2 regions of the Bacillus pfraonensis genome follow, and region 2 is predicted to be linked to the other one. Evidence: predicted binding sites of a transcription regulator. Region 2 holds the regulator's gene; the other holds the start of a gene.
The links. Region 2 encodes NrdR, which represses ribonucleotide reductase genes. Its sites were predicted from a motif close to AACACNATATATNGTGTT; they were not measured.

Region 1: a site for NrdR is predicted at 9,575-9,592, ahead of KFD70_RS24745 (anaerobic ribonucleoside triphosphate reductase). Genes of this name have one in related genera too.

The regions. Positions count from the first base shown of each region.
Region 1 is NZ_JAHCDO010000037.1:514-15,832, reverse strand. It holds gene parC (DNA topoisomerase IV subunit A) at 1-2,073, opposite strand, end outside; gene parE (DNA topoisomerase IV subunit B) at 2,075-4,039, opposite strand; gene KFD70_RS24765 (CoA-binding protein) at 4,417-4,830, opposite strand; gene KFD70_RS24760 (S1C family serine protease) at 4,903-6,147, opposite strand; gene KFD70_RS24755 (response regulator transcription factor) at 6,530-7,207, opposite strand; gene nrdG (anaerobic ribonucleoside-triphosphate reductase activating protein) at 7,226-7,678, opposite strand; gene KFD70_RS24745 (anaerobic ribonucleoside triphosphate reductase) at 7,675-9,531, opposite strand; gene plsY (glycerol-3-phosphate 1-O-acyltransferase PlsY) at 9,758-10,354, shown strand; gene KFD70_RS24735 (HesB/YadR/YfhF family protein) at 10,463-10,753, shown strand; gene KFD70_RS24730 (acyl-CoA thioesterase) at 10,781-11,200, opposite strand; gene KFD70_RS24725 (glycoside hydrolase family 18 protein) at 11,310-12,602, shown strand; gene tlp (small acid-soluble spore protein Tlp) at 12,618-12,842, opposite strand; gene sspN (acid-soluble spore protein SspN) at 12,950-13,084, opposite strand; gene KFD70_RS24710 (FbpB family small basic protein) at 13,128-13,271, opposite strand; gene KFD70_RS24705 (hypothetical protein) at 13,695-13,955, shown strand; gene KFD70_RS24700 (hypothetical protein) at 14,288-14,500, opposite strand; partial or broken gene KFD70_RS24695 (IS6 family transposase) at 14,906-15,242, shown strand.
Region 2 is NZ_JAHCDO010000010.1:84,117-99,435, reverse strand. It holds gene KFD70_RS11650 (winged helix-turn-helix domain-containing protein) at 1-550, shown strand, start outside; gene pnpS (two-component system histidine kinase PnpS) at 543-2,306, shown strand; gene polA (DNA polymerase I) at 3,008-5,641, shown strand; gene mutM (DNA-formamidopyrimidine glycosylase) at 5,654-6,484, shown strand; gene ytaF (sporulation membrane protein YtaF) at 6,567-7,199, shown strand; gene coaE (dephospho-CoA kinase) at 7,252-7,854, shown strand; gene KFD70_RS11620 (glyceraldehyde-3-phosphate dehydrogenase) at 7,964-8,992, shown strand; gene speD (adenosylmethionine decarboxylase) at 9,380-9,763, shown strand; gene nrdR (transcriptional regulator NrdR) at 9,936-10,397, shown strand; gene KFD70_RS11605 (replication initiation and membrane attachment family protein) at 10,562-11,968, shown strand; gene dnaI (primosomal protein DnaI) at 12,002-12,937, shown strand; gene ytxC (putative sporulation protein YtxC) at 13,268-14,149, shown strand; T-box leader at 14,181-14,408, shown strand; gene thrS (threonine--tRNA ligase) at 14,455-15,319, shown strand, end outside.

The DNA of each region.
Region 1 (15,319 bases), on a different contig from region 2:
ATCTTCTTTTAAATTAATCGCTTTTACACCAGCTGCTCTTACACCAACTGGACTTACTTCTTCTTCGCTGAAGATAAGTGCATATGCACCATGCGTTGCAAGAACAATATCACTTGTTCCGTCTGTTGCGAATATATCCACAACTTCATCATCTTTTTTCAAGTTTACAGCAACGAACGCCCTTGAATAGCGCTGAACTTTATACTGATTTAGTTCCGTTTTCTTAATCATACCATTTCGCGTTACAAACACTACGAAACGTTTTTCTTCCTCAAAACTCGGTACAACCGTTGCCCAAATTAACGTCTCATCTCGTTCAAGCGAAACAATATTCGCTACGTGCTGGCCTAAATCTTTCCAACGAATATCTGGCATCTCATATACTGGAAGATAAATATAGTTTCCTTTATTCGTGAATAAAAGAACTGTTTCTGTTGTGTTTGTATCGAAACGTTCGAGTAAGATGTCGCCCTCTTTCATACCGAAGTCTTTCCCGTTCGATGCATTATGTGAACGCCAGCCTGTTCGTTTCACATACCCTTCTTTCGTTACAGTAACGATGACATCTTCTTGTGGAATCATAACTTCCACATCAATTTTAATTTCTTCAATTTCTTCTTCAATAACAGCACGGCGTTGATCGCTATACGTTTTCTTTACTCTTTTTAAGTCCGCTTTAATAACTTGCAGAAGCTTTTTCTCACTTTGTAAAATCGCCTGTAATTCTGAAATTTTCTTTTGCAGTTCTTCTGCTTCTTTCTCCAGTGCGGTAATATCTGTATTCGTTAAACGATACAATTGCAGTGATACGATCGCTTCCGCTTGCGCTTCTGTAAATCCAAATTTTGCACTTAAATTATCTTTAGCATTACGTTTATCTTTAGATGCTCGAATTGTTTCAATTACCTCATCTAAAATCGATAATGCTTTCATTAAACCTGCTACAATATGCTGACGGTTTTCTGCTTTTCTAAGTTCATATTCTGAACGACGTGTAACAACTTCTTTTTGATGTCCAATGTACGCATCTAAAATCTTTGGTAAAGTCATAAGTGTCGGACGACGATTATTTATGGCTACCATATTGAAGTTATATGGAATTTGTAAATCAGTATTTTTATATAAGTAATTTAAAATACCTTCTGCGTTTGCTTCCTTTTTTAATTCCACAACAATACGAAGACCTGTACGATCTGTCTCATCACGGACTTCAGCAATCCCATCCAGTTTTTTATCTAGACGTAATTCGTCCATTTTTTTTACTAAATTCGCCTTGTTGACTTCATATGGAATTTCTGTAATAACAATTTGTTGTTTACCACCACGAATCGTTTCAACTTCTGCTTTTCCGCGAATGATGATTTTTCCTTTTCCTGTTTCATACGCTTTTTTAATCCCATCAATCCCTTGAATAATACCACCTGTTGGGAAATCAGGTCCTTTAATAACCGTTAATAAGTCATCTACCGTACTATTAGGTTTATCAATACGCATCATTGTAGCATCGATTACTTCACCAAGATGATGCGGTGGAATCTCAGTTGCGTAACCAGCTGAAATTCCTGTTGAACCATTTACTAATAGATTCGGGAACATCGCCGGCAGGACAACTGGTTCTTCACTCGTATCATCAAAGTTTGATACAAATTCTACTGTTTCTTTATCAATATCACGTAGTAACTCAGAGGCAATCGGTGATAGACGAGCTTCCGTATAACGCATCGCTGCCGCTGGATCACCATCCACGCTACCATTATTGCCATGCATTTCAACTAATACGTTACGTACTTTCCAATCTTGGCTTAAGCGCACCATCGCCTCATATACAGAAGAATCACCATGTGGGTGATAATTACCAATAACGTTACCAACTGTTTTAGCCGATTTACGAAACGGCTTATCATGTACATTTCCTTCTACATACATGGAATATAAAATACGACGTTGTACTGGTTTTAAACCGTCACGCGCATCTGGAAGCGCGCGGTCTTGAATAATATATTTACTGTAACGTGCAAAGCGATCGCCTAACACGTCTTCAAGCGGGAGGTCATGAAACTTCTCTGCTTGCATGTTATTCCACCTCCGTCTCCATAATCATTTCATTTTCTAAAATATTTCCTTCTTCTTGCATACCGAATTGTACATTTCGCTCAATCCATTTACGGCGTGGTTCTACTTTATCACCCATCAACGTCGTAACGCGGCGTTCAGCTCTTGCTGCATCATCGATTTTCACGCGAATGAGCGTACGCGTCTCTGGATTCATTGTTGTTTCCCACAACTGATCCGCGTTCATTTCGCCTAGACCTTTATAGCGCTGCAACATATATCCTTTACCGACTTTTTTCGTCACATCATCTAACTCTTCATCTGACCATGCGTATTCAATTACTTCGCTTTTTCCTTTTCCTTTACTTACTTTATATAAAGGTGGAAGAGCAATGAACACTTTACCCGCTTCAATTAACGACTTCATATAACGATAGAAGAATGTAAGTAGTAACACTTGAATATGCGCACCATCTGTATCAGCATCGGTCATAATTACAACTTTATCATAATTAATATCTTCGACTACAAACTCGTTTCCAACACCACCGCCAATTGCATAAATAATCGTATTAATCTCTTCGTTCTTAAAAATATCAGCTAGTTTTGCCTTTTCCGTGTTAATTACTTTACCTCTGAGTGGCAAAACTGCTTGGAAACGGCGATCACGACCTTGTTTTGCAGAACCACCAGCAGAGTCACCCTCTACTAAATATAGTTCGTTCTTTTGTGGATTACGTGACTGCGCAGGTGTTAACTTCCCGCTCAATGTTCCTTCCGAACGTTTTTTCTTTTTACCAGTTCTCGCTTCTTCTCTTGCTTTTCGTGCTGCTTCACGCGCTTGCGCTGCTTTAATCGCTTTTTTCACAAGAAGAGTTGCTACATCTGGATTTTCTTCTAAAAAGTACGCTAAGTGTTCTGAAACAACTGCATCTATAGATGAACGGGCTTCACTTGTACCAAGCTTCCCTTTTGTTTGACCTTCAAATTGCAGTAAATCCTCCGGCACACGTACAGAAACAATTGCTGCTAACCCTTCGCGGATATCTGTACCTTCTAAGTTTTTATCTTTTTCTTTTAATAATGAGACTTTACGCGCATATTCATTGAAAACACGCGTCATCGCCGTTTTAAATCCAGCTTCATGCGTCCCACCATCTTTCGTACGCACATTGTTTACGAATGAAAGGATGTTTTCTGAATAACCATCATTAAATTGAAATGCAAGTTCTGCTTCAATTCCATTTTGTTCACCAGCGAAGTATACAACGGGATGGATAGAATCCTTTTCTTCGTTTAAGTAAGAAACAAAAGCTTCAATTCCTGTTTCATAATGAAAAATATCTTCTAAATCATTTCGTTCATCTTTTATAGTAATTTTCATACCTTTTAACAGAAATGCAGATTCACGCAATCTCTCACATAACGTTTCATAGTTATAATTAGTTGTACTGAAAATAGATGGATCTGGTTTAAAATGCATCGTTGTTCCAGATTGCTTTGTTTTCCCGATTTTCTCTAGTGTCGTTACAGGAACACCGCCATTTTCAAAACGTTGCTCATATATATTCCCATCACGTTTAATGGTTACAACGAGCCACTCTGATAAAGCATTAACAACCGATGCACCAACACCATGTAAACCGCCACTTGTTTTATATCCGCCTTGTCCAAACTTACCTCCTGCATGAAGTACAGTTAAAATCACTTCAGGTGTAGGTTTTCCAAGCTTATGCATTCCCGTAGGCATCCCGCGCCCTTTATCAATCACACTAATACTATTATCTTTATGTATTACGACAGAAATTTCGTCGCCAAATCCCGCTAATGCTTCATCAACGGAGTTATCTACTATTTCGTATACTAAATGATGCAATCCACGGCTGTCCGTACTCCCGATATACATACCTGGGCGTTTTCGAACAGCTTCAAGGCCTTCGAGCACCTGAATTGCATCTTCGTTATATTGAAACTGATGCTTTGCCAAACTCCTTGCCCCTTTCCTAATCAAATCAGAACATATGTTTCTATTATAGAATAACGCCTTAACCATACTTTTGGCAAGTTATGTTATGTCTTTTATATACCATTTTCAATAGAAAAATCCTTGTTTTTTCACAAGGATTCCTCTAGGCTACTATTTCAGAAAAATAATCGTTTGTCAACGAGAAATGGATATGTATTCCAAATTACATACTCCACCATTTGGCAATTAGCCAAATGACAATTATCCAAAATGGGATAACAAGTAGCAATCCCCAAAAACAGCCTTTAAAAAATCTCATGATGAACACCTCGTTCATCTGCCCAGTTTTCAAGTAATTCCCTCTGAGCTGAATCAACCTTTCGTTTACACTGTCTATACTACCGTGTCATGGCGTGTTCTACTTTAATACAACGATCCATAATAACAGTATAGCCCTTTTCCTTTAAAAATTTATATGTATCTTCATCCTGTACTCCTAATTGTGCCCAAAAAATATCCGCATCAATCTCTACAAATTCCTTCGCAATGTCCATTAAAAATTCAGAACGACGGAATATATTAACGATATCAACATGCTCCTTAATATCTTTTAATGACGGAACAGCTTTTTCCCCTAGCACTTCATCTATGACCGGGTTTACTGGGATAATACGATATCCTGCATCCTGCATCGCTTTTGAAACCATATATGATGTACGTTCTGGTTTGTCGGATAATCCAACAACCGCGATAATTTTGCTATTTTTCAATACTTCACCAATTTCCGTACGAGTTGGGTTTTCAATTGTCATAGTAAATCCCTCCTATTCCTTTAGTATAGCCGATAAAGAAAGTCTCTTTCAACACGAAAGAGACTTTCTTTATTAATTCGTCGCAGCAGAGTTATCAGCTAATGTAGCTGTTTTCGTCATTTTTTCACCATTTCGATAGAATGTAACTTCAATTTTGTCGCCTACTTTTTTCTTTTCATATAAATATTTACGGAATTGAAGCGCATTTTCAATTTTTTGTCCATCTAACGCTACAACAACATCATATTGCTCAAGTCCTGCCTTTTCAGCTGGTGAAACGGAATAAATTTTACTTAAGAGAACGCCATTTGTAACATCTTTTGGTAACTTTAATTGCCCTAATGCATACGGTGGTAAATCTTCAAGCGATGCCACCCCAACTCCCATTGCTGGACGTTTGACCGTTCCATCTTTTTCAAGAGATTCAATAACTGGCTTTGCCACATTAATTGGAATCGCAAAACCAATTCCTTCTACTTCTTGCTGCGCAATCTTACTAGAGTTGATTCCAATGACTTCACCATTTTGATTAAATAATGCGCCGCCACTATTCCCTGGGTTAATTGCTGCATCTGTTTGAATAACTTGCGCTTGCCAATCTGGCTGTTTGTCACCATTAATATCAACCGGGATTTCACGTTCTTTACTACTAATGATTCCTTCTGTCACACTGCCATCAAAACCTAATGGATTCCCAATTGCAATTGCAGATTCACCCGCGCGAATTTTACTAGAATCACCAAGCGTTGCTACTTTATTTATATTAGATCCATCAATCTCTACAACAGCTAAATCTAACCAAGGATCTTTCCCAACTAATTTTGCATCCACTGTTTTACCATCACTTAGTTTTACTACAAGCTTGTTTGCTCCATCTACTACGTGATTATTCGTTACAATCAAAGCCTTATTCCCAGCTTTTTTATAAATTACACCTGATCCTGATCCAGCCTGGGCTTCTTCTTGTCCTGTCGGCTGCAATGCAAATGGATCAATATTTTTTTGCATATTCATTACACCGACAACAACCTCTTTCGCTCCTTCGATCATACCAGGTAGATCTGTTTCACCTTTTGTTTTATTTACAACAGGAACCACAGTTCCCTCTACTTTTGAATTAGAAGATAATGGCGATGAAACAGCTGTCCCGTTTCCATTTGCCCATGGCATATACGGAGCTGCAAAACTAATCGAAACCGCTCCGACAACTGCTCCAACTAAACCAGTGAAAAAATATCCTTTTTTGCTGCCTGATTTTCTAACTTCTCTCGTTTCACTATGCTCTTCATTCATATTCGGTCCGTCATAATATCCCATAATTGCTATCCCCTCTCTGCTGAATTCGTATTTTCAGTATAGTCACATTTTGTGTCCTTCTTGTGAACTCATCGTGAAATCCAATTAAAAAAATACTCTTATTCATTATTGTAGACAAAAAATCTATAATTTGTACATTTTCATCTACAAAAGAGAGTGTAAATGTACTATATTCCCAACTTATATATTTTTTCAACATATAAGTTGCTGCTGCGAAGAACAGAAGGAGACCTTCACTCGTTTCCTCCCTCTGTTTTCTACTTGGGCATGGGGCTAAAAAAGGATTTGACCGCTTTTAGCCATGGGGGGCGAATCCTCTCTTCCAACCAAAAAGAAAGATTTTCTATCGTTTTTTCAATTTGTATTACATAGTATTTAAGAACTATTCCTCGAACTTATATCCAACTCGAATGACAGTTCCGATATGTTTTGCTTTGTCACCTAACTTATTACGCAACTTTTTTATATGTGTATCGACAGTACGATCATCACCATAATAATCATATCCCCAAAGTTGATCTAATAAATGTTGGCGTGATAATACGATTCCTTTATTCTCCATTAAATAAACAAGAAGTTCAAACTCTTTATGTGTTAATATAATTTCTTCTCCGTTTACCGATACTGTACGCGAAAGACGATTCACATCGATTCCTGCCATAGAAAGTGCATTCTCTTCTGCCACCCCTACTGCCCCATCAGCGCGCTTTAACAAAGTTTTCGCTCTCGCAACTAATACTTTTGGACTAAAAGGCTTTGTTACATACTCATCAGCCCCAAGCTCAAAGCCTAGCAATGTGTCATCTTCATCAGAACGTGCTGTAAGCATAATAATTGGTACTGCTGACTCTTTTCGAATGCGGCGACAAACAGACCAACCATCTATTTCTGGTAACATAATATCTAACATAATTAAATCAATTGTATGTTCAGCAAATAATTCTAACGCTTGTTTTCCATCTTCAGCTTCTATCACTTCAAAACCTTCATTGCGAAAATAATCACTAACAATTTCACGTAATCTTCTTTCGTCTTCAACAAGTAATACCGTTTTATTCATCTGACCTATCCCGCCTTTTTACTCTTTCAATCGAATCATACGTTGATTGGAGCTTCCGCGAAATGGAAGTGTTAAATCTCTTTTTTCAAGTTCAAACCTTCCATCGACCAGAACATCTCCATAATGTAACAATTCTATCATATCATTATTTTGAGAACTCTGTATCTCTTCTAACGTATAACCTGTGTAAATCCATAAGTTTTTTTTCAAAGCCTTTACCGCTTTTGCTACCATCTTCACTTCAGTAGCTTGAAAAAATGGATCTCCACCTGAAAATGTTACATCAGTAAGCGGATTTTTAGCAATCTCTTTTATAATTTCTTCTGTAGTCATTTCAGTACCATTACAAAGGTTCCACGACTTAGGATTATGACACCCTAAACAGCGATGCGGACAGCCCGCAAAAAATACGACTGTCCGCAACCCTTCCCCGTCTACAACACTATCATGAATAATATTCATTACTTTCATTTATGCTTCACCCGATCCGCTTCTTCACTGCGTTTTGCACTATTCCATTTCGACATATCTCCTACCAGATATCCCGTTATCCGGCGAATCCGTTCTATTTCATTCTCATTCTCGTTTCCACAACTTGGACATTCATTTTCGATGACCCCATGGTAACCACAGCACTTACAACGATCAACTGGATGATTAATTGATCCATATCCTACTCCATACTTTGCCATTGCCTGCACAATTTGTTTTAATGCTTTTTGATTATGAACTGCCGCTCCATCTAATTCAATATACGTAATGTGTCCGCCATTACAAAGTGCGTGAAATGGCCCTTCTAAACGTATTTTATCAATTGCTTGAACCCGGTAATAAACGGGTATGTGGAACGAATTTGTATAATAATTATGGTTTGTCACACCACTAATGATTCCAAATTCATCTCGATCTCTTTTCACAAACTTGCCTGATAATCCTTCCGCAGGAGTTGCAATTAAAGAGAAATTCAGCCTGTGTTCTTCCGCGGCCTGATCCATCTTCTCTCTCATAAAGGTCACAATTTCATTTCCAAGATCCCATGATTCTTTATCTTCCCCATGATGTTTTCCTGTTAAAACAACTAAACATTCTGCAAGACCGATAAAACCAATACTTAACGTTCCTTGTTTCAAAATTTCAGCAACAGAATCTTCAGGATGCAGTTTTTCTCCGCCCCGCCATACTCCTTGTGAATATAAAAAGTGAAAATCTCTTGCCTTTTTGGTACACTGGTAAGCAAATCTTTCTAATAGTTGACAAATGCCAAGATCCACATAATAATGTAAAGCTTCAAAAAATGCTTCTTTTGAACCGCTAATCAATGCCAATTTCACTAAGTTAATAGAAGTAAACGATAAGTTCCCTCTTCCAATTGCGGTCTCTTCCCCATGAATATTAGACATAACACGCGTACGACAGCCCATATAACATACTTCGCTTTCTGGACGACCATCATAATGCGCTGCATTAAATGGCGCATCTAAAAATGAAAAATTCGGGAACAACCGCTCAGCAGTCGTTTCTAATGCCAATTCAAACAAATCATAGTTCGGATCACTCTCTTCAAAATTGACACCTTTTTTCAGCTTAAAGATTTGGATAGGGAAGATAGGTGTTTCACCTTTTCCTAATCCAGCCTGCGTCGCTCGTAATAATTGCTTAATTAATAATCTTCCTTCTTTCGATGTATCCGTTCCGTAGTTAATAGAGATAAACGGAACTTGCCCACCTCCCCGGCTATGCATACTATTAGAATTATGAATAAACGCTTCACAAGCTTGATACGTATCGTTTTCTGTTTCCTTCCATGCAAATTCTTCTACTTGCTCTTTTGTTAACGGATACGCCCCTAATCTGTTCTTATTTCTCTCAAATGTTTTTCTCACATACGGTGCTAAATCAATATCAAATAAGGCAAATGATTGACCGCCGTGCTGCATGTTCTGGTTTGCCTGAAAAATAATCGAAGAAAGCGCCAACGCGCTTTTAATATCTTGTGGTTGTCTCATATGTCCATGCCCGGTATGAAATCCTTTTTCAAGCATTTGTGCTAAAGGAATTTGCGAACATGTTGTCGTACCTGTCGCATAAAAGTCTAAATCATGTGGGTATAATATATTTTGATTGATTGCTTTTTTTACTTCTTCAGAAAGTAACTGTTCCATTGCATAATATTTGGCGCTCTCAGATGCAAATGTTCCCATCATTCCCATTGGAGATCGTCCGTCAACATTTGCATTTTCTTGCATTAAATCTTGCTCATTCCCGTGGACAATTGTTTCAAAAATCTTTATTAATTCTTCTCCACGCGCACTTTGTTTCATCATTTTTCAAACCCCCAACAATATCTTGTTAATTCACTAACAAAATGATACAACATATAGTTCTAATCAATCTGTGAGAAATGTAACATTCCTGTGAAAGTTTTTTTAAGAAACTTTGAATTTTTCATTTACAAAAAAGAAATGTGCTCTTTACAAATGTATGGTACAATATACGGGAAAAACTCTTTTTACCCTTTATCAACACATTTGAATAAAGGAGACTGAACTTATGCTTATTACATATCTTTTATTTATCGTTGCCTATTTGCTTGGCTCGATTCCATTTGCACTTGTTGTAGGAAAAATTGGTTACGGAATCGACATTCGCGAGCATGGTAGCGGTAATTTAGGAGGAACGAATACATTTCGGACGCTAGGGAAAAAAGCAGGTTTTATCGTTACAATTGCTGACATTTTAAAGGGAACGTTAGCGACAGCACTGCCGTTAATTTTCGCCTTAGATATCCATCCCCTTTGGTTTGGATTAGCTGCAGTTCTTGGACATGTATATCCGATTTTTGCAAAATTCCGCGGCGGAAAAGCAGTTGCAACTTCTGCTGGAGTACTCTTATGCTACGCGCCAATTATTTTTGTAATATTAGCCGTTGTCTTTTTCACCCTGCTATTTACAACGAGATACGTATCGCTTTCTTCTATGGTAACAGCAATCGTAGCTGTTATTGCATCAATTATTGACGGGGATAAAATCTTCATTGTTGCGATGTGTTTATTAGCTGGTATGGTTATTTATAGACACCGTGCAAATATTGGACGAATTATAAATAAAACTGAACCAAAAGCAAATTTAACAAAGAAACAAAAGTAAGGTTGTGACCCACATAACGCAAAAAGAAAACGCAAAGCATATTAATAGCGTCTTTTTGCGTTATTTTTTATACTAAAGAAAAAGCAACATAACTTGGAGGAACTATACATGAATCTTTCCGTAACAAAAGAAGCAGTAAATTGGTATAAAGATGAATTAAACTTACAATCTGGCGATACACTTCGCTTTTTCGTACAATATGGTGGTTGTAGCACTGTTCAAAAAGGACTTTCTTTAGGAATTCGTAAAGACGATCTTGCACACCCTGCTGTTCAAATCCAAGAAGAAGGCATTACTTTCTTCGTTGAATCGGATGATGAATGGTTCTTTGATGGACATGACTTATCCGTTACACTTAACGACGGTGACGACTTCCCTCAATTTAATTATGAAAAATAAAAAAGTGTGGCCCAGGGCCACACTTTTTTATTTTTTCTTAATTTCTTCATATTTCGCATACCACTCAGGATATAATTTCTTAAAAGATACAGGACGAAAACCCTCTTTTTTCGCACAAATATTTGTTGTTGTAGCGGTAATACAAAGGTCTCCATCACCATTATAAATTTCATATCCGTAAATAACACGAAGTGGACTAACTGAGTCAATCCATGTTTTCACAATTGCTTTTTCTCCATAACGCATTGCTTTCCGATATGAAATTTGCAAATCTAATACGGGAGAAATAACGCCTTCTTTCTCCATTTCAATATATGAAAACCCTAATTCTTGTATTAATTTTGTACGCCCTAATTCCAGCCATACTAAATAATTTGAGTGATACACCACACCCATTTGATCTGTTTCCGCATAGCGGATCTCAATTTCGTGTTCTGCTACAAACATATCACAATCTCCTTCTCACTTCTGTTTCCTCGCATACATTTAATCATAATACAGTGAAATCAAAAATAAAATAGAAACGATGGATCTTTTTACTGAAAGGAGCGAGTATATGATTCAAATTGTAACCGTTCGTAGCGGTGATAGCGTATATAGCTTAGCGTCAAAATACGGCACTACACCTGAAGAAATTGTAAAAGACAATGGACTTAATCCAGCTGAAACACTTGTTGTCGGTCAGGCACTAATTGTAAATACGAAAGGGAATAACTATTACGTACAACCTGGAGACAGCCTTTACCGAATTTCTCAAACATATAACGTTCCTCTTGCGAGCTTAGCAAAAGTAAATAACTTGTCATTAAAATCCATTCTTCACGTCGGCCAGCAGTTATACATTCCAAAAGGCTCAAAACGAGCAATAGAATCTATTGCCTATTTGCAGCCTTCTACTATTCCAATTAAAGAAAGTTTAGTGAATGCCACACGGGCTATTATTCCTTATCTCACATATTTAGCCTATTTTAGCTTTGAAGCATTGCGCGACGGAACCTTAAAAGAACCAACTGAAACTGCAAGAATTGCTCAAATTGCTGTGCAAGGTCAAACGATTCCTATGCTCGTGATTACAAATATTGAAAACGGCAATTTCAGTGCTGAATTAGCCTCTATTTTTTTACGGAGTGCTACCATTCAAAACAAATTTATTACTAATATTCTACAAACAGCTGAGAAGTATAATATGCGTGATATTCATTTTGATTTTGAAAATGTTGCGCCAGAGGATCGCGAAGCATACAATCGTTTTTTACGAAATGTAAAAACAAGACTACCAGAAGGATATACATTAAGTACAACACTTGTTCCCAAAACGAGTTCTCAGCAAAAAGGAAAATTTTTTGAAGCACACGATTACAAAGCACAGGGAGAAATTGTCGACTTTGTCGTTATTATGACATATGACTGGGGATGGCAAGGTGGACCACCGATGGCTATATCTCCTATCGGTCCCGTGAAGCAGGTAATTCAATATGCAAAATCTCAAATGCCTCCGCAAAAAATTATGATGGGACAAAATTTATATGGTTTCGACTGGAAACTTCCCTTTAAAGAAGGAAATCCTCCTGCAAAAGCAGTGAGTTCTGTCGCAGCTGTTGCACTTGCTCGTAAATATAATGTGCCAATTCGTTATGATTTCACAGCACAAGCACCACACTTTAATTATTTTGATGAAAATGGTGTGCAGCACGAAGTATGGTTTGAAGATGCTAGATCTGTTCAAAGTAAATTTAATTTAATAAAAGAACAAGGTATTCGCGGGATTAGTTATTGGAAAATCGGGCTTCCTTTCCCGCAAAACTGGCGCTTACTCGTGGAAAATTTCTTGATTACAAAAAAAGGCTGACAACTGTCAGCCTTTTTACCCATTATACTCAGATTCATCTTTTATTTCACTTTTCAATGAATCAATACTTTCTAAACGGCGCTGATTTTTCGCTTCAATTGCAGCGCGATCTTTTTCATTCGAAACCTCTGCAGTTTCTTTTGCCTCATTAAAGTTATCAATCGTGTTTTGTACCATTTCTTGCAATTTTTCTACATTATCACTTCGATCATCTGGATTCGCTTTATATTGCTCTGTCATGCTATTTCCCTCCTAATTGAGATATACATACCATATTAGCTTTCCAAAAACGAATTAGATTATGTATGCACATAAAGAAAAGGAGAATGAGAACATTCTCCTTTTCTTTAACCGTTATCCACAATCGGTTGTTTTCCTGTCTGGTCTTGCATTTGCTTCCCTTTATTTCCACCAGCTTTTTTTGACTGTGTTCCAATGTGATCTGGTGCAAAATCTTTTGAATTCTTTTTTGGATTACCCATTATAACCGCCTCCTTACTACTAGTATCATACTAGTAGTAAGAATTATTCAGCCTGCTTAAAAAGTTGCATTTCATAACGCTTTTCAATTCGCTCTTCAATCCGTTCAATTGCATCACGATCGCTTAATAGTTGCCTTTTATTTTCCCTCACAAGTTCTTCAAATGATTTCCGACGACTTCTTCTCATGCTGCTCATCCTTTCTCCTTCTCTTTCTTACTAGTTAGTATGAGCAAATGAAAAACTCTTTAATCAGATTTGCAAGAAAATTTTATGTTTTATGTGGTCCCGCCACATCGCTATCAAGCTAAGAGATACTTACTTTTAATAATATGAGCGTTGGACTCCCATCCACTTACCACTTCACTATATTTATTTATATTGTTTACTGAGAAAATGAGAATAATACTTTTGTATAACTTTTTGATGGGAATATATTTTTCTTCCATTTGCATGACCCTTTTAATATAAATACCACTTTTAGTATAAATTCACTCATTGAACTTCCACATCTAATAAGATAATATGGGCAAGATATTATTGTTATAAAGACTATTTAAAGCTACAAAGTGAATAAGTAATAATGCTAAATATTTTAAAGGAGGATATGTAATGAGTAATAAAAACAAAAATGCTACAAATTCTAAATCCATTGAGGTTGATTTTGATTATATGAGATCCGCTATTACCGAAGAACACTCTCTTTTAAATGGTGAGGAACTTCTGAAGAGAGATGAGAACGATGTAGAAGTTGCATACAGATATGATCAATTAGGAAGGGTTATATCAGAAACTAGTAGTCCTGGAATCGAATTTGAAGCATCAAGAAGATACCCACACAATCTCAGTGAAGAACAAATAGACGATATATGATACTGATCTGAAAAATTGAAATGAAGCAATTCGACAGCTCGTAGAGAAAGGGTTAAGTCGCAAATAACGGCTTGCCTTTTTATTTCAATTAAAAACCGACAAATCCAATTTAAAATCTTTTATGACTCTCCGAATTCAATTTCACATCATCCAATACCTATCGCGTTACTAACCTAATAAAAATAGCAATACAAACAAATCTGAGAAGTCATTTTCTAATTATGAACAATATTTTTTGAAATATATTCCTGAAAATGAAAAAAGAGCTGGGATTCTTCTTTCCAGCTCACTTATTAATTGATTCTGTATTTGTACATGTAGCAAAATGTTAATCAATTATTTTCATCAAACTCATTATTAATTGTAATTTTTATCGGATTTTTTTCATCAAATCCATTTTCAACGGCATATGTTACAGTTTGTGTACCTGATCTAGATGTATCTATAGTAGAAGATAACACTGTAACTCTGCTTGATACATCTCCATTATTAATTTCCTTTGATTTTATATTTGAGTTAGATGGTTCTCTTTTTGTATCTTTCATAGTTCTTGTCCTCCTTATTTGTTGTTTGAAAAAGAATAATTATTTAGCATATAAAAATCCTTCATATTTTAAGCATACAAAGCCACTTTGATACATTCTATATTACGCTCTTGATTATTATCTAAAAGGGATACCGCCACATCGCTATCAAGCTAAGCTCATGTAACGTCAATGATAAGCAAGATTGTTTCTTTTTTTCGAAAGTCTATATGTAGATGCTTTAAAGATTTGCATACGAAATAAACCCTAATGGGTTTACTTTTTTGAATTAAGCCGCTTGATTATCAGACATGGGACAATTGTAAACGACACCTAAGGTTCTGTTGCAAAGTTTTTCTAAATGAGGCTACATTCTAGAAAAAAAGAACAAGGAGAATCACAAATGCGATACTTTAAAGAAAAACGATAATAGTAGCCGTGGGCTACTATTATCGTTTTTCTTTAAGCTATCGCGATGTATCTGAAATTCTGAAAGAACGTTGAGTTTCCGTGTATCCAACAACAATCATGCGTTGGGTGCACGAATATGGCAATTTGATTTATCAAATTTGGAGAAAAAAAACAAAACTGCACACCATGCTTGGCATTTAGATGAGACGTACATCAAGGTGAAAGGAGAGTGGTGTTATCTCGATCGTGCGATTGATCAAGAAGGATACAACTTCGTAAAACAAAGGATCATCAAGCCGCCTATATGTTTATGAAAAGATTAGTGAAAGTTTTTGGAGAACCAACAGTTCTCATAGGGGTCACCATACATACCATTAAGCTAAGATTTTAAAGTACCCCCTAAACGGAAATCTTTGGTACCGAAGTTCA
Region 2 (15,319 bases):
TCCAAAAATGGATGGTATGGAAGTGTGTAAAGAATTACGTTTGCAACGTATTATGACACCTATTTTAATGCTAACAGCGAAAGATGATGAGTTCGATAAAGTGTTAGGTCTTGAGCTTGGGGCTGATGATTATATGACAAAGCCATTTAGCCCAAGGGAAGTTGTCGCACGTGTGAAGGCAATTTTACGTCGTACGAAATTACAAGAAGAACAAGCTCCAGAAGTGCAGGACGAAAATAGTATCAATATTGTTGATTTGAAAATTTTACCTGAATTTTATGAGGCGTATTTCCAAGGGGAAAAGTTAGAGCTGACGCCAAAAGAATTTGAGTTACTTGTATATTTAGCAAGAAATAAGGGGCGTGTGTTAACACGTGATCAGTTATTAAGTGCGGTATGGAATTATGACTTTGCTGGCGATACAAGGATCGTCGATGTTCATATTAGCCATTTAAGAGATAAAATTGAAAAGAATACGAAAAAACCAGCATACATTAAAACAATTCGTGGATTAGGTTATAAATTAGAGGAGCCAAAGGGGGATGAATAAATTTCGTTCGAGGCTTCTCTTTACATTTGTGTCTCTTATTATTCTTATTTTAGTTGGACTAGGAGTACTCTTGGAAACGGTGTTTGAGAATTATTATATTGATCATGCGAAAGAGCGGACAATAAAAGAGACACGTTATGTTGCTTCATTAGTAGAGGCAGAGGGCGTTGATCATGTTTTAAAAGTGCCAAGCATATTTGAAAAATTAGAAGAGCAAGTTCCTGTTTCGATTGTATTTGCTGATGAAGAGAAGAAAGTCCAATATAGTAAAGGGAAAGAGCCTATATTCAATCAAGCGTCAATCGAGGAACTTTCCTCTGAAACAGCAAAACAAAAGAATAGAGTAATTACGAAGGAAACAAATGATAAGAATGTATTTCACCATGCAATATTTGTCCAAGATGCCCATGGTAAGCAAGGGTATATTCTTATAAAAAGTATGATAGCTCCTTTGAAAGATGTTCACCAAAAAACGTGGGGATTATTAATTATAGGATTTGTAATTGCTTGTCTTGTCGTTGTCTTTCTTGGTGTGAAAATTACAGGGCAATATATTCGTCCGATAGAGTCTGTTACGAAAGTAGCGATTGAATTGGCGAAGGGGAACTATAAGGCGCGTGCTTATGAAAATCATTCAGATGAAACAGGGATGTTAAGCAAGGCAATCAATATTTTAGCACGTAATTTACAAGAAATGACATTAGAGCAAGAAATGCAACAAGATCGTTTACATACACTGATTGAAAATATGGGAAGCGGTATGATTTTAATTGATAGTCGTGGTTATATAAGCCTTGTAAATCGTTCATATAAAGAAATCTTTCATGTAACAGATGAAGAATATTTAGATCGCTTATATTATGAAGCGTTTCTTCATGCAGAAATCATTGAACTTGTGGAAGAAATTTTTATGACGGAAGTAAAAGTGCGGAAGCAAATGCTATTGCCACTTGGAATTGAAAGAAAACACTTTGAAGTATATGGCGCGCCAATTATTGGGACGAATCATGAGTGGAAAGGAATTGTTCTTGTATTCCACGATATAACAGAACTAAAGAAACTAGAGCAAATGCGAAAAGACTTTTTAGCAAACGTTTCACACGAACTAAAAACGCCAATTACTTCTATTAAGGGCTTTTCTGAAACATTACTTGATGGTGCGATGGAAAATCAGCAATTTTGTGAGCATTTCTTGCATATTATTTTAAAGGAAAGCGAGCGTATGCAAGGGTTAATCGAAGACTTATTAGATTTATCAAAAATTGAACAACAAGGCTTTAAGTTAAATATAGGTACTGTTGATATGAAGGAATTACTTGGAGAAATCAAAATGGTACTGGAGAATAAATCACAAGATAAAGAAATCTCCTTGCAAGTTGATGTACTGAGACATGTATCTGTGATAGGAGATCCAAGCCGATTAAAGCAAATCTTTATCAATTTAGTTAATAATGCAATTGTATATACGCCAGCCGGTGGGACAGTTTCTGTAGAGTTGTTAGAAGATGAGCATAATGCTTATATAAAAGTATCTGATACGGGAATTGGGATTAGTAGCGAAGAAATCCCGCGTATTTTTGAACGTTTCTATCGCGTGGATAAAGCAAGAAGTCGAAATACAGGCGGTACAGGTCTAGGATTATCGATTGTAAAACATTTAGTAGAAGCGCATCAAGGGACGATTACTGTGGAGAGTACAGTAGGAGAAGGTACGACATTTACAGTAGCTTTGCCAAAAGCGGATTTGGAGAAGTAATGATAGTGTGAAACTTTTATTAGATGAGGGTTATATAAATTCATTTTAATTTTCCAATATTTAAGTCGCCATGGGGCAGGAAGAGGATCTGACTGCTTTTATGCATGACCGGATGCTCTTTCTCCTAAAAAGAAAGGGTTTATGTTGTTTTTTAAAATTTGGGTTTATATATGAAGAGCCTTGGACGGAATATATTTACATTATATTAACAATAGCTTCATTAAATATTAATAAAGTCCTGTTAATATAATACATGAAAACCCCTTCATCCAAGGAGTAGTTTTGGACGAGGATAGTGCTCTATTCTCGTCACTTCCCTTTTTGCGTAGCAAAACATGTTTTTTGTTAAGATAGAGATAGAACGAATTCAAGCGTGGTTGCTTGTTGTGAAAATAGAGCTTGTCTGGTGGTTGTCGTTCACCTATACCATTCGAAAGTCGCAAAGAGAATAAACCGTAAATCTGTGACACGAAAACCAAGTGTCAAATCAAAAGCCAACACTGAAATACCATACGATTTTCGTAGGAATCCCACGCTTCAAGCGTTAGCTAAGTGGGAGTAGTTCAAATGCCTAAATGTATGTAATAGAAAGAACCGTTATTTTTCTTCTCTCTCGTAGTCGTGTTAATATAGAGAGAAGGAAAAGGCGGTTTTTTCTATATAAAAGAATCGTTTTAAATTTGTATGGGGAGGTTTCTGATTTGGAAAAAAAGGTCGTATTAGTCGATGGAAACAATATCGCATATCGTGCTTTCTTTGCACTGCCGCTTTTAAATAACGACAAGGGGATACATACGAACGCAATTTACGGTTTTACGATGATGTTAATGAGAATATTAGAAGAGGAAAAACCAACGCATATGCTTGTTGCGTTTGATGCGGGTAAAACAACATTTCGTCACAAAACATTTAGCGAATATAAAGGAGGACGTCAAAAAACGCCACCTGAATTGTCAGAGCAATTCCCATTTATTCGTGAACTGTTAGACGCGTTTCACGTACCACGCTATGAATTAGAGAACTATGAAGCAGATGACATTATGGGAACACTCGCGAAAGAAGCGAGTGAACAAGGTGCTCACGTTAAAGTGATTTCTGGAGATAAAGATTTATTGCAACTTGTTTCTGACAACACACTTGTATGTATTCCGCGTAAAGGAATTACAGAAGTAGATGAATATACGAAAGAAGCTCTATTTGAAAAATATAGTTTATCACCAAAGCAAATTATCGATATGAAAGGTTTAATGGGAGACCAATCTGATAATATCCCAGGTGTACCAGGAGTTGGTGAGAAGACTGCGATTAAACTGTTAACGCAATTTGAAACAGTAGAAGCAGTATATGAGAATTTAGACCAAGTGAGCGGAAAGAAACTAAAAGAAAAGCTAGAAGCGAATAAAGAGCAAGCGCTTATGAGTAAAGAGCTTGCAACGATTATTACGGATGCTCCGATAACGGTACATGTAGATGATATCGAATATAAAGGATACGAAGCAAGCGACGTCATTCCAATGTTCGAGAATTTAGGGTTTACTTCGTTATTAAATAAGCTAGGTGCTACTCCTGAGGAAACAGCGTCAGCTGAATTAGATGAGATTTCATTTGATATTGTAGAAGAAGTGACAGATGAAATGCTGCAGCAAGATAGTGCAATTATCGTTGAAGTACAGGAAGATAACTACCATAAAGCTGATATTCAAGGATTTGGTATTCAAAATGAAAATGGTTGTTATTTCATTCCATCTGATGTTGCGCTCAACTCTAACGCTTTTACGAAGTGGCTTGCAGATGATGAAATGAGAAAATATACGTTTGATGCGAAGCGTGCAATTGTTGCACTTAAGTGGAAAGGTGTAGAAATCAGAGGGATTGACTTTGACTTACTAATTGCCGCTTATTTACTTGACCCAGCTGATACAGATAAAGATTTCCGTGCCGTAGCAAAAATGAAAGAGACGCACGCTGTTAAATCTGATGAAGAGGTATATGGAAAAGGTGCGAAACGTGCAGTTCCAGAACAAGGTGTAGTTGCGGAGCATGTAGCGCGCAAAGTACATGTATTATATGATGTTCAACCAACATTTGTAGAAGAGTTGCAAAACAATGAACAGTATGAACTGTTTACAGATCTTGAAATGCCACTTGCGCGCGTGTTAGCTGAAATGGAAGTAAAAGGTGTTAAGGTTGATACAGAGCGCTTACGTAATATGGGAGATGAGCTTGCTGGTAGACTGAAAGAAATGGAACGAGAGATTTATGAGCTTGCTGGGACAGAGTTTAACATTAACTCACCAAAGCAGCTTGGTGTTGTTCTATTTGAAAACTTAAACTTACCAGTTATTAAAAAGACGAAAACAGGATATTCTACATCAGCTGATGTACTGGATAAGTTAATGGATCATCATGAAATTATCCCGAAAATTTTACACTATCGTCAATTAGGGAAATTAAATTCAACATATATTGAAGGATTATTAAAAGTTGTTCATGAAGATTCTGCTAAAATTCATACGCGCTTTAATCAAGTGTTAACACAAACAGGTCGATTAAGTTCTACAGATCCAAACTTACAAAATATCCCGATTCGTTTAGAGGAAGGAAGGAAGATTCGTCAAGCGTTTATTCCTTCAAAAGAAGGGTGGGTTATGTATGCTGCCGATTATTCACAAATTGAGTTGCGCGTACTAGCACACATTGCAAAAGACAAAGGGCTAGTAGAAGCGTTCCAACATGATATGGACATTCATACGAAAACAGCAATGGACGTGTTTGGCGTTGGAAAAGATGACGTAACATCGAATATGAGACGTCAGGCAAAAGCGGTTAACTTCGGAATTGTGTATGGTATTAGTGATTATGGCCTTTCGCAAAACTTAGGAATTACACGAAAAGCAGCAGGGGAATTTATTGAAAAGTATTTCGCAAGCTTCCCTGGTGTAAAAGAATATATGGATGAGATTGTACAAGAAGCGAAGCAAAAAGGGTATGTGTCTACATTATTAAATCGTCGTCGTTATATCCCAGAAATTACGAGTCGTAATTTTAATTTGCGCAGCTTTGCGGAGCGTACTGCAATGAATACGCCAATTCAAGGTAGTGCGGCAGATATTATTAAAAAAGCAATGATTATTATGGCGGATCGCTTAAACGAAGAAGGATTACAAGCTCGTCTTCTCCTGCAAGTGCACGATGAATTAATCTTTGAAGTGCCGAAAGAAGAGGTAGAAAAACTAGAGAAGATTGTACCTGAAGTAATGGAACATGCGATTGAACTTGCTGTTCCGCTAAAAGTGGATTATTCTTCTGGTCCAACTTGGTATGACGCAAAATAAGGAAGTGATTGAATGCCTGAACTACCAGAGGTTGAAAACGTTAGAAGGACTCTTGAAAACCTTGTAACGGGAAAGATAATTAAAGATGTAATTGTAACATATCCGAAATTAGTAAAGCGACCTGATGACGCTGAGCTTTTTAAAGAAATGTTACGCGGTGAAAAGATTGAACGAATTGAGCGAAGAGGTAAGTTTTTACTTCTATATGTAACAAAATATGTGATTGTTTCACATTTGCGTATGGAAGGCAAGTATTTGCTTCATGAAGGCGATGAACCAATTGATAAACATACGCATGTGCGTTTTCAGTTTACAGATGGGACGGAATTGCACTATAAAGATGTAAGAAAGTTTGGTACGATGCATCTCTTTAGAAAAGGAGAAGAATTCGACCAAATGCCACTTGCAGATTTAGGGCCTGAGCCGTTTGATGCAAAATTGTCACCAGTGTATTTACAAGAAAGACTGCAAAAAACAAACCGCAAAATAAAAGTTGTATTGCTAGACCAACGTCTTTTAGTTGGGCTTGGTAATATCTATGTAGATGAAGTTTTATTCCGTTCCGGGATTCATCCGGAACGAGAAGCTTCGTCTTTAACGAAAGCTGAAATAGAAAAGATTCATGCGGCAACCGTTGAGACGTTAGGAGAAGCGGTTAAGCGTGGTGGAAGTACAATTAGAACGTATATCAATTCACAAGGACAAATCGGCTCGTTTCAGGAGCTTTTAAATGTGTACGGAAGAAAAGGTGAACCGTGCGTAACTTGTGGGAACGTGATTGAAAAGACAGTTGTTGGTGGACGAGGGACACACTATTGTCCTATATGCCAGCCAAAAAGCTAAGAAAGATATTTTTTCTAATAACATCGGATAGGCATTTGTCATATACATACAGCAAAGCTATGTATAGGGAAGGAGCTTACCGATGTATCAATATTTCTCTCTTATTTTATTAGCTTTTACATTAAGTTTGGATAGCTGTAGTGTAGGGCTTACTTATGGTCTGCGGAGCGTACGGATTCCGTTAAAATCGATACTCATCATTGGAATGTGTTCAGCGGCTGTTATGCTTGTGTCGATGGGAATTGGACATATGATTGCCAAAGTGTTTTCCCCAGTGATTGCAACGCGTATTGGCGGAATCGTTCTAATAGCTATTGGAGCGTGGGTTGTATATCAATTTTTTCGGAGTGAGAAAAAAGATGAGCCGCAGCACGAAGAGAAAGTTTGGAAATTAGAAATTGCTTCACTTGGATTAGTCATTCAAATTTTGCGGAAACCGACTGTTGCCGATTTTGATAAATCAGGCACAATTTCTAGTGGAGAAGCATTGCTGCTAGGTATCGCTCTTTCTGTAGACTCGTTTGGAGCAGGGATTGGTGCATCCTTACTGGGATATACACCAGCCATGATGGCAGTGTTAGTTGCCGTTATGAGTTCTTTGTTTTTATTTATCGGAATGAGGCTAGGAACTGTTTTATCAAATATGCGATGGTTACAAAAATTTACGTTCCTACCTGGGATTTTACTCATTATTATTGGTATTTGGAAGATGTAAGTGGGAGCGTGAAACATAAGTTTCACGCTCTTATTCATAAGGAGGGAGCATAATGACAATTGTTATTGGTTTAACGGGAGGTATTGCAAGCGGAAAAAGTACGGTTTCACAAATGTTTCGTGAGCTGAGTATACCTGTTATTGATGCGGATATTATTGCAAGAGAAGTTGTAGAACAAGGTAAAGAAGCGTATAAAGAAATTGTAGAGGTATTTGGTGAAGAAATATTACAAGCAGATGGTGAACTTGATCGTCTGAAGCTTGGGAGTATTGTATTTCATAATGAAGAAAAACGATTGCATTTAAACAAAATCGTTCATCCAGCTGTCCGCAAAGAAATGAATGCTCAGAAGAATATGTACATAAAGGAAGGTGTGCAAGCGGTTGTGCTAGACATTCCGCTGTTATTTGAAAGTAAGTTAACAGAAATTGTGGATCAAATTTTAGTTGTAGCTGTATCGCCTAGTACACAGTTAGAACGCTTAATGAAGCGGAATGGCTTTACAGAAGAGGAAGCAAAAGCGCGCATTGGTTCGCAAATGTCTTTAGCAGAGAAAGTAACATTAGCTAATAAAGTTATTTATAATGATGGCACAATTACTGAGACAAAAGCACAATTACAACTCATTTTAAAAGAGTGGAACATCATTAATTAAAAAAATATGAAATTAGTGAAAATGCTTAGTGACATATCTTCTTTTTGTGTTATACTATTATTGGGATTGGAGATAAATAGTATAACGCATTCAAGGGGGATAACATATTATGATTCGTGTGGCAATTAATGGATTTGGACGTATTGGAAGAATGGTATTTCGTCAAGCAATAAAAGAAAGCGCATTCGAAATTGTAGCAATCAACGCAAGCTATCCATCAGAAACATTAGCACATTTAATCAAGTATGATACAGTTCATGGCAAGTTTGACGGAACAGTGGAAGCATTTGAAGATCATTTATTAGTGGATGGGAAAATGATTCGCCTTCTAAATAACCGCGATCCAAAAGAATTGCCTTGGAAAGAACTAGGGGTTGAAGTTGTAATCGAAGCAACTGGTAAATTTAATGCGAAAGAAAAAGCAATTCTTCATGTGGAAGCTGGGGCGAAAAAAGTTATTTTAACAGCACCTGGTAAAAATGAAGATGTAACAGTTGTAGTTGGTGTAAACGAAGAACAATTAGATATTACAAAACATACTGTGATTTCAAATGCATCTTGTACAACAAACTGTTTAGCGCCTGTTGTTAAGGTGTTAGATGAGCAGTTCGGAATTGAAAACGGTTTAATGACAACTGTTCATGCTTATACAAATGACCAAAAAAATATTGATAACCCACATAAAGATTTACGAAGAGCACGTGCTTGTGGACAGTCTATTATTCCTACAACAACAGGTGCTGCGAAAGCCTTAGCGAAAGTTCTTCCGCATTTAAATGGAAAGCTTCATGGGATGGCACTTCGCGTTCCGACACCAAACGTGTCTCTTGTTGACTTAGTAGTAGATGTGAAACGTGATGTAACAGTTGAGGAAATTAATGAAGCGTTTAAAACTGTTGCGAACGGTGCATTGAAAGGGATTATTGAGTTCAGTGAGGAACCTTTAGTTTCAATTGACTTTAATACAAATACACATTCAGCTATCATTGATGGTTTATCTACAATGGTAATGGGTGAACGCAAAGTGAAAGTACTAGCTTGGTATGATAACGAGTGGGGTTACTCTCGCCGTGTTGTAGATCTTGTGAAGCTAGTTGTTACTGAATTAGCGAAACAAGAAAGTGTACAACACATTTAATGATACAAGGAAGGCAAGCGATTGCTTGTCTTCTTTTTTATGTTTTCTTCTGAAAAGAAAAAAATTATACAAGCATATTTTTGCGAATGGTACATAGGAAAAACCATTGTGATTACTGCATTTGTGAATCAATTAATTTATTTTGTGAAAAGTAAAGGAGAGAATATGACAAAAAATCGAAAAAACTGTTGTTGCAAAATGAAAATAAACAAAGTATACTAACACTCGTAAACTTAAGAGCTGAGGTACGTAGTCACTACTTAAAGGGTTAGGACCTCTCTGGACTAACTTTCCCCCGTGGTAGTGGAGCAAGCCAAATTGCAAATTAGTTTTCAATTCGAACAGTTAGATTAAATTTTTATGAGGGGGAACTGTAGAATGGATACTATGGACACGATGGGTCGTCACGTAATCGCTGAACTTTGGGATTGCGATTTCGACAAGCTTAATGATATGCCGTTTATTGAACAATTATTTGTGGATGCAGCACTAAGAGCTGGTGCTGAAGTACGTGAGGTTGCTTTTCATAAATTTGCGCCGCAGGGTGTAAGTGGAGTTGTAATCATTTCGGAATCACATTTAACAATTCATAGCTTTCCAGAACACGGCTATGCAAGTATTGATGTTTATACTTGCGGGGATCGTATTGATCCAAATGTTGCTGCAGAATACATTGCAGAAGGTTTAAATGCGAAAACGCGAGAGAGCATCGAGCTTCCTCGAGGCACAGGTAGCTTCGAAATTAAGCATAGAGAAACAAAAGCTCTTTAAAAAAGAACATAATTGATTTAAAATGTAAAGAGGTGTATAATGCACCTCTTTTTTAGTTTATATAAATGGAAGTAGTAAGCGTAGACAAATAGGTTATATAATATTGTATATATATTTTCACATGTAGATGAAATGAGAAGAATGAAGATTAAATTGCAAGGGAGTGAATGAGTTGCGTTGTCCAACCTGTTTTCATAATGGTACAAGAGTATTGGATTCACGTCCAGTAGATGAGGGGCGCTCCATTCGAAGAAGAAGAGAGTGTGAAAGTTGTTTAAATCGATTTACGACATTTGAGCGAGTAGAAGAACCACCTCTTATTGTTGTAAAAAAAGAGGGAACACGAGAAGAGTTTAATAAAGAAAAGATTTTGCGTGGACTAATTAAAGCGTGTGAAAAAAGACCTGTATCGTTAAAACAATTAGAAGAAGTAACGCAAAATGTAGAGCGTGAACTTCGTAATTTAGGAATATCAGAAGTGAAAAGCGATATGATCGGTGAAATCGTAATGGAAGCACTTCGAGATATTGACGATGTTGCTTATGTACGATTTGCGTCTGTATACCGTCAATTTAAAGATTTAAATGTATTCATCGAGGAATTAAAAGATATACTGCAAAAAGAAAGAGAATAAGGTAAAACTCTGATTCGCGGTGGCTGTCTCTTCGTTTCATTTCTTTTGGGGATGATGGAAGAATTGAACCCGCAAATTACGTGAAAAAGAGCTATAAGCGTAAGCTGTTAGCTCTTTTTTACTAATAAAATACGTAAAATGGACAAAAGAAAGGAATTGCCAGAATGGAAAAACAGTCATGGATGGAGCTATTGCCAATCGATCGTTATAAAGTAAGTGCAAAAGGGCTATTGCATAATTACGATCGGAAGGTATTAACGATGTTATATCAACCATTAGTGGGTAGCAAGGCTTTTAGCCTATACATGACGCTGTGGGGAGAACTAGAGCAGGATCGTGTATTTGGAAAAGAGAATACACATCACTCTCTTATGGTGACAATGCAAATGCAGCTTCCTGAAGTATATGAAGAACGGATAAAATTAGAAGCAATTGGGCTTTTAAACGTATACATTAAAAAAGAGAAAGATATTCGAATGTTTATATACGAATTGCAGCCACCGCTAACTCCAAAACAATTTTTTGATGATATTGTTTTGAGCATTTTCTTGTACAACAGATTAAGTCGGGCGAAATATAATCAAGTTAAGCAATACTTCTTAGAAGAAGAGTTCGATTTTACTTCATATGAAAATGTTACACGTTCTTTTAATGAAGTATTTGGTTCATTTAATCCAGGTCAATTTGAGCATGCGCAAGAGGAAGTTCGTATTCCAAAGACAACGGTCATGCCTGGAAATGAACAAGGGGCTGCCCCTAAGGTTTGGAATGATTTCTTTGATTTTTCTTTATTTGTAGAAGGGTTATCAACGCTTGTCCCAAGAAAAGCAATTACGGATCAAATACGGGAATGTGTCATTACGCTAGCCTACGTGTATGACGTTGATGTATTATCGATGCAAAATATAGTTCTTGGTGCAATGACAGAAGTGCAAACAATTGATATGGAAAGGCTTCGTAAAGGAGCGCGTGATTGGTATCAATTTGAAAACGGCCAAGCACTTCCGGTGTTAAGTGAACGGGTGCAACCTCATTCTGCGCGTACGATGAAAGAGAAAGAGCCAACTACGCAAGAAGAGATGCTTATCAAACAGCTTGAGGAAATTTCACCGAAACAATTATTAAAAGAAATATCAGGCGGGGCAGAACCGACAAAAGCAGATTTGCAAATTGTAGAAGAAGTGATGTTGAGTCAAAAACTAGCGCCTGGTGTTGTCAACGTACTCATTTATTATGTTATGCTCCGTTCTGATATGAAACTGGCTAAATCATATGTCGAGAAAATTGCGGGGCATTGGGCGCGAAAAAAGGTTGGTACCGTATCAGAAGCAATGACTTTAGCAAAAGAAGAGAATCGTCAATATCAAGAGTGGGCTGAGACGAAAAAGAAAGGTCGTACAACGAAGAAAGCAGTACGGACAGAGATGGTGCCAGATTGGCTTAAGGAAGAAACGAAAGAAAAACCGAAAGAACAATTACCAAAAGGTGCAAGTTCAAAAGAAAATCCGAGCAAGCTAGAAGAAGAACGAAAGAGATTGGAAGAAGAGTTGAAAAAATATAAGCGTGATTAATAGAGGAGAATGAACGCTCTTTGAGGTGAGAAAATGGAGCATATTCAAAATTCATTTGCAAAGTTGATGCAAAATGAGAATTTTAAAAATAGATATGAAGTGTTAAAAGCGGAAGTGATGGCACATCCGCGTGTGAAAGAGTTTATCGAAGAACATAAAGGTGAAGTAACGACTTCTATGATAGAACGAAGTCTTGTGAAGCTATATGAATACATTGGGCAAAGTGTTGGATGCGCAGATTGTCCGAACTTAGAATCATGTAAAAATATGATTCAAGGATATGAGCCGAAATTGATTATTCAAGGTAAGATGATTGATATTCAATATGATCGTTGCGTAAGAAAAGTGGCTTATGATGAAAGAAAAAAACAAGAGAAGCTTATTCAAAGTGTATACATGCCTAAGGATATATTGCAGGCGTCTATGTCTTCTCTTGATCTGTCTGATGGAAATCGTTTCGAAGCAATCCGTGCTGCGAATGAATTTTTAAGTGAGTATGAGCCGGGGAAAAAAGTACAAGCATTGTACTTCCATGGACCGTTTGGCGTTGGAAAAACATTCGTTTTAGGAGCAATTGCAAATGAATTAGCGCAGCGGAAAGTGAGTTCAATGATTGTGTACTTACCGGAATTTTTGCGTGAAATTAAAAGTTCACTACAAAATAATACGATTGGCGAGAAAATTGATGCAGTAAAGTATGTACCAGTCTTAATGCTCGATGATATCGGGGCAGAAGCGATGTCCAGTTTCGTGCGTGATGATGTCTTAGGAGCTATACTGCAGTTCCGTATGCTAGAAAATTTACCGACGTTCTTTACGTCTAATTTTGATTTTAAACAGTTAGAACATCATTTAACGTATACGCAGCGCGGAGAAGCAGAAGAAATGAAAGCAGCCCGTATTATGGAGCGTATTAAATATTTAGCAAAACCGGTTGCGATTGGCGGGAAGAATCGTCGTCATGCTTAAAGCAGGAAAGAAATAGGAGAAAGTTATTTTTAATGTGTACTTAAAAAAGAGTCTGTTTTGTATGAAAACAGACTCTTTTTTTATGCTTGGTTAAGCAATGGGAATATATTGATAATCTAAAAATTCATGCGAGCTTGTATCATTTTTTTCTCCCACCGTTAATATATATAAAATTAGCAAGAAATATCGAGTGAAGACTTTCAGCGATAAGGGATTTATTTCTACTTAGAGTGAGGCTTCACAGATCGGACTCTTATGGATGTTTGCCTCACTTCGTTTTGAGCTGAGAGGTTAACGGTCCTTTAGAGCGGGATAAAAGGGGGGACAAGAGTGATTGAAATCTGCTTCGAAGAAAAAAATGATGCTGTGCACGTATATCAACAACTGATAAAGAGAACGGAAAAGATATATAAAGAAACGAGTGTTTATTTATATGAACAAAAGGTAACAATTCATATTCCAATATGCGAATCGAATTATATGGAGAAAGTTTTGATACCGGTACTCCTTTATTTTATTGTTACTATAAAACAAAATGAATGGCTTCGTGCTATTTTAAAAGAAAAGTTTTTTTATGAAGAGGAAGAAGAATGCCATCAAATTTTACATATGGCACAAGCTATTTTAAATGGAAAAAGAAAAGGAATTACCCGGGATTTAACACGTAATCAAATCGAGACTCATGTTATGGCTTCTTTAAAAGGGTGGCTCTGTGACCCGCTTTCATTTTCGTTTTCGTCTTATATTCGTTTTCGCCTGCGTACATATAGGGAAATGGTGCACAGGCTTGCGGAAGTAGCGATTGATGAATATAAAATGGAGCAAGAATATCAAATGTTTGTAGAAATGCTACGGCAACAAGTGAGTAGCCGAAAATCACGGTTATCCTGCTTACATCTTGTATTTGATGAAAGTTTTATTTTTTATGATGAAAAAGGAATACGTTTAAAACAAGAAAAATTGGTTCAATATATAGACGAGGAGTTACTAACTAAGCAAGGTGTGTACATTGATACGAAGGTAATTGCACCGCTTCTTTCTATTTCGCCGAAAATGATTTATTTGTATACGAAAGAACAAGATCACAATATGATTGTTACCCTTCAAAATGTATTTCAAGAACGAGTTCAATTATGTGCCCTGCATGAATTTGAACACAACGTTAAAAATTTAAAAAATAAAGGGAACGCCCTTGATTTTCTAAGTTTTTGAGCATATAATTACCTACATAAATGAAATATATTGAAATGTCACGATGAGGACATGAGTAATTTACTACGATTTTCAGAGAGGGAAGCCTTAGGGTGTGAGCTTCCTAGTACGGGTTTATTACTTACCACCTCTAAACTTTAGCAGTGAACGTTTTTCTAGTAATTGCTAACGGCCAACACCGTTATGTTGTACTTGAGCAATTAACAGTTTTGTTAATTGGAACAAGGGTGGAACCACGAATTCAACACTCGTCCCTTTTTATGGGACGAGTGTTTTTTATTTTGAGAAAAAAGGAGTGACCAGTGATGGCAGATGTAGTTAAAATTACTTTCCCTGATGGAGCTGTGAAGGAGTTTCCTAAAGGAACAACAACTGAAGAAATCGCAGCTTCTATTAGCCCAGGCTTAAAGAAAAAAGCTGTGGCTGGAAAATTAAATGATGAGATGATCGATCTTTCTACACCAATCGAAGAAGATGGTGCAGTTTCTATCATTACATTAGATTCTGAAGAGGGCTTATATATTTTACGCCACTCAACAGCCCATCTTTTAGCACAAGCGTTAAAACGTTTATATAAAGATGTGAAACTTGGTATCGGTCCAGTAATTGAAAATGGCTTCTACTACGATATCGATATGGAAGAAGCAATTACAGTTGAAGACTTCAAAAAAATCGAAAAAGAAATGCAAAAAATTGTGAACGAGAACTTAGAAATCGTTCGTCACGAAGTACCACGTGCAGAAGCACTTCGTCGTTATGAAGAAATTGGCGATGAGTTAAAATTAGATTTAATTAACGATCTTCCAGAAGATGCAGTTATTTCAATTTACGAACAAGGCGAATTCTTCGACCTTTGTCGTGGTGTTCACCTTCCATCTACAGGAAAGATTAAAGTATTTAAATTATTAAGCGTGGCAGGTGCTTACTGGCGCGGCGATAGCAACAATAAAATGCTACAACGTATTTACGGTACTGCATTCGTGAAAAAAGCAGAATTAGATGAGCACTTGCGTATGCTTGAAGAAGCGAAAGAGCGTGACCACCGTAAATTAGGTAAAGAGTTAAAACTATTTACAAATAGCCAAAAAGTAGGACAAGGTTTACCCCTTTGGTTACCAAAAGGTGCAACAATCCGTCGTATTATTGAGCGTTATATCGTCGATAAAGAAG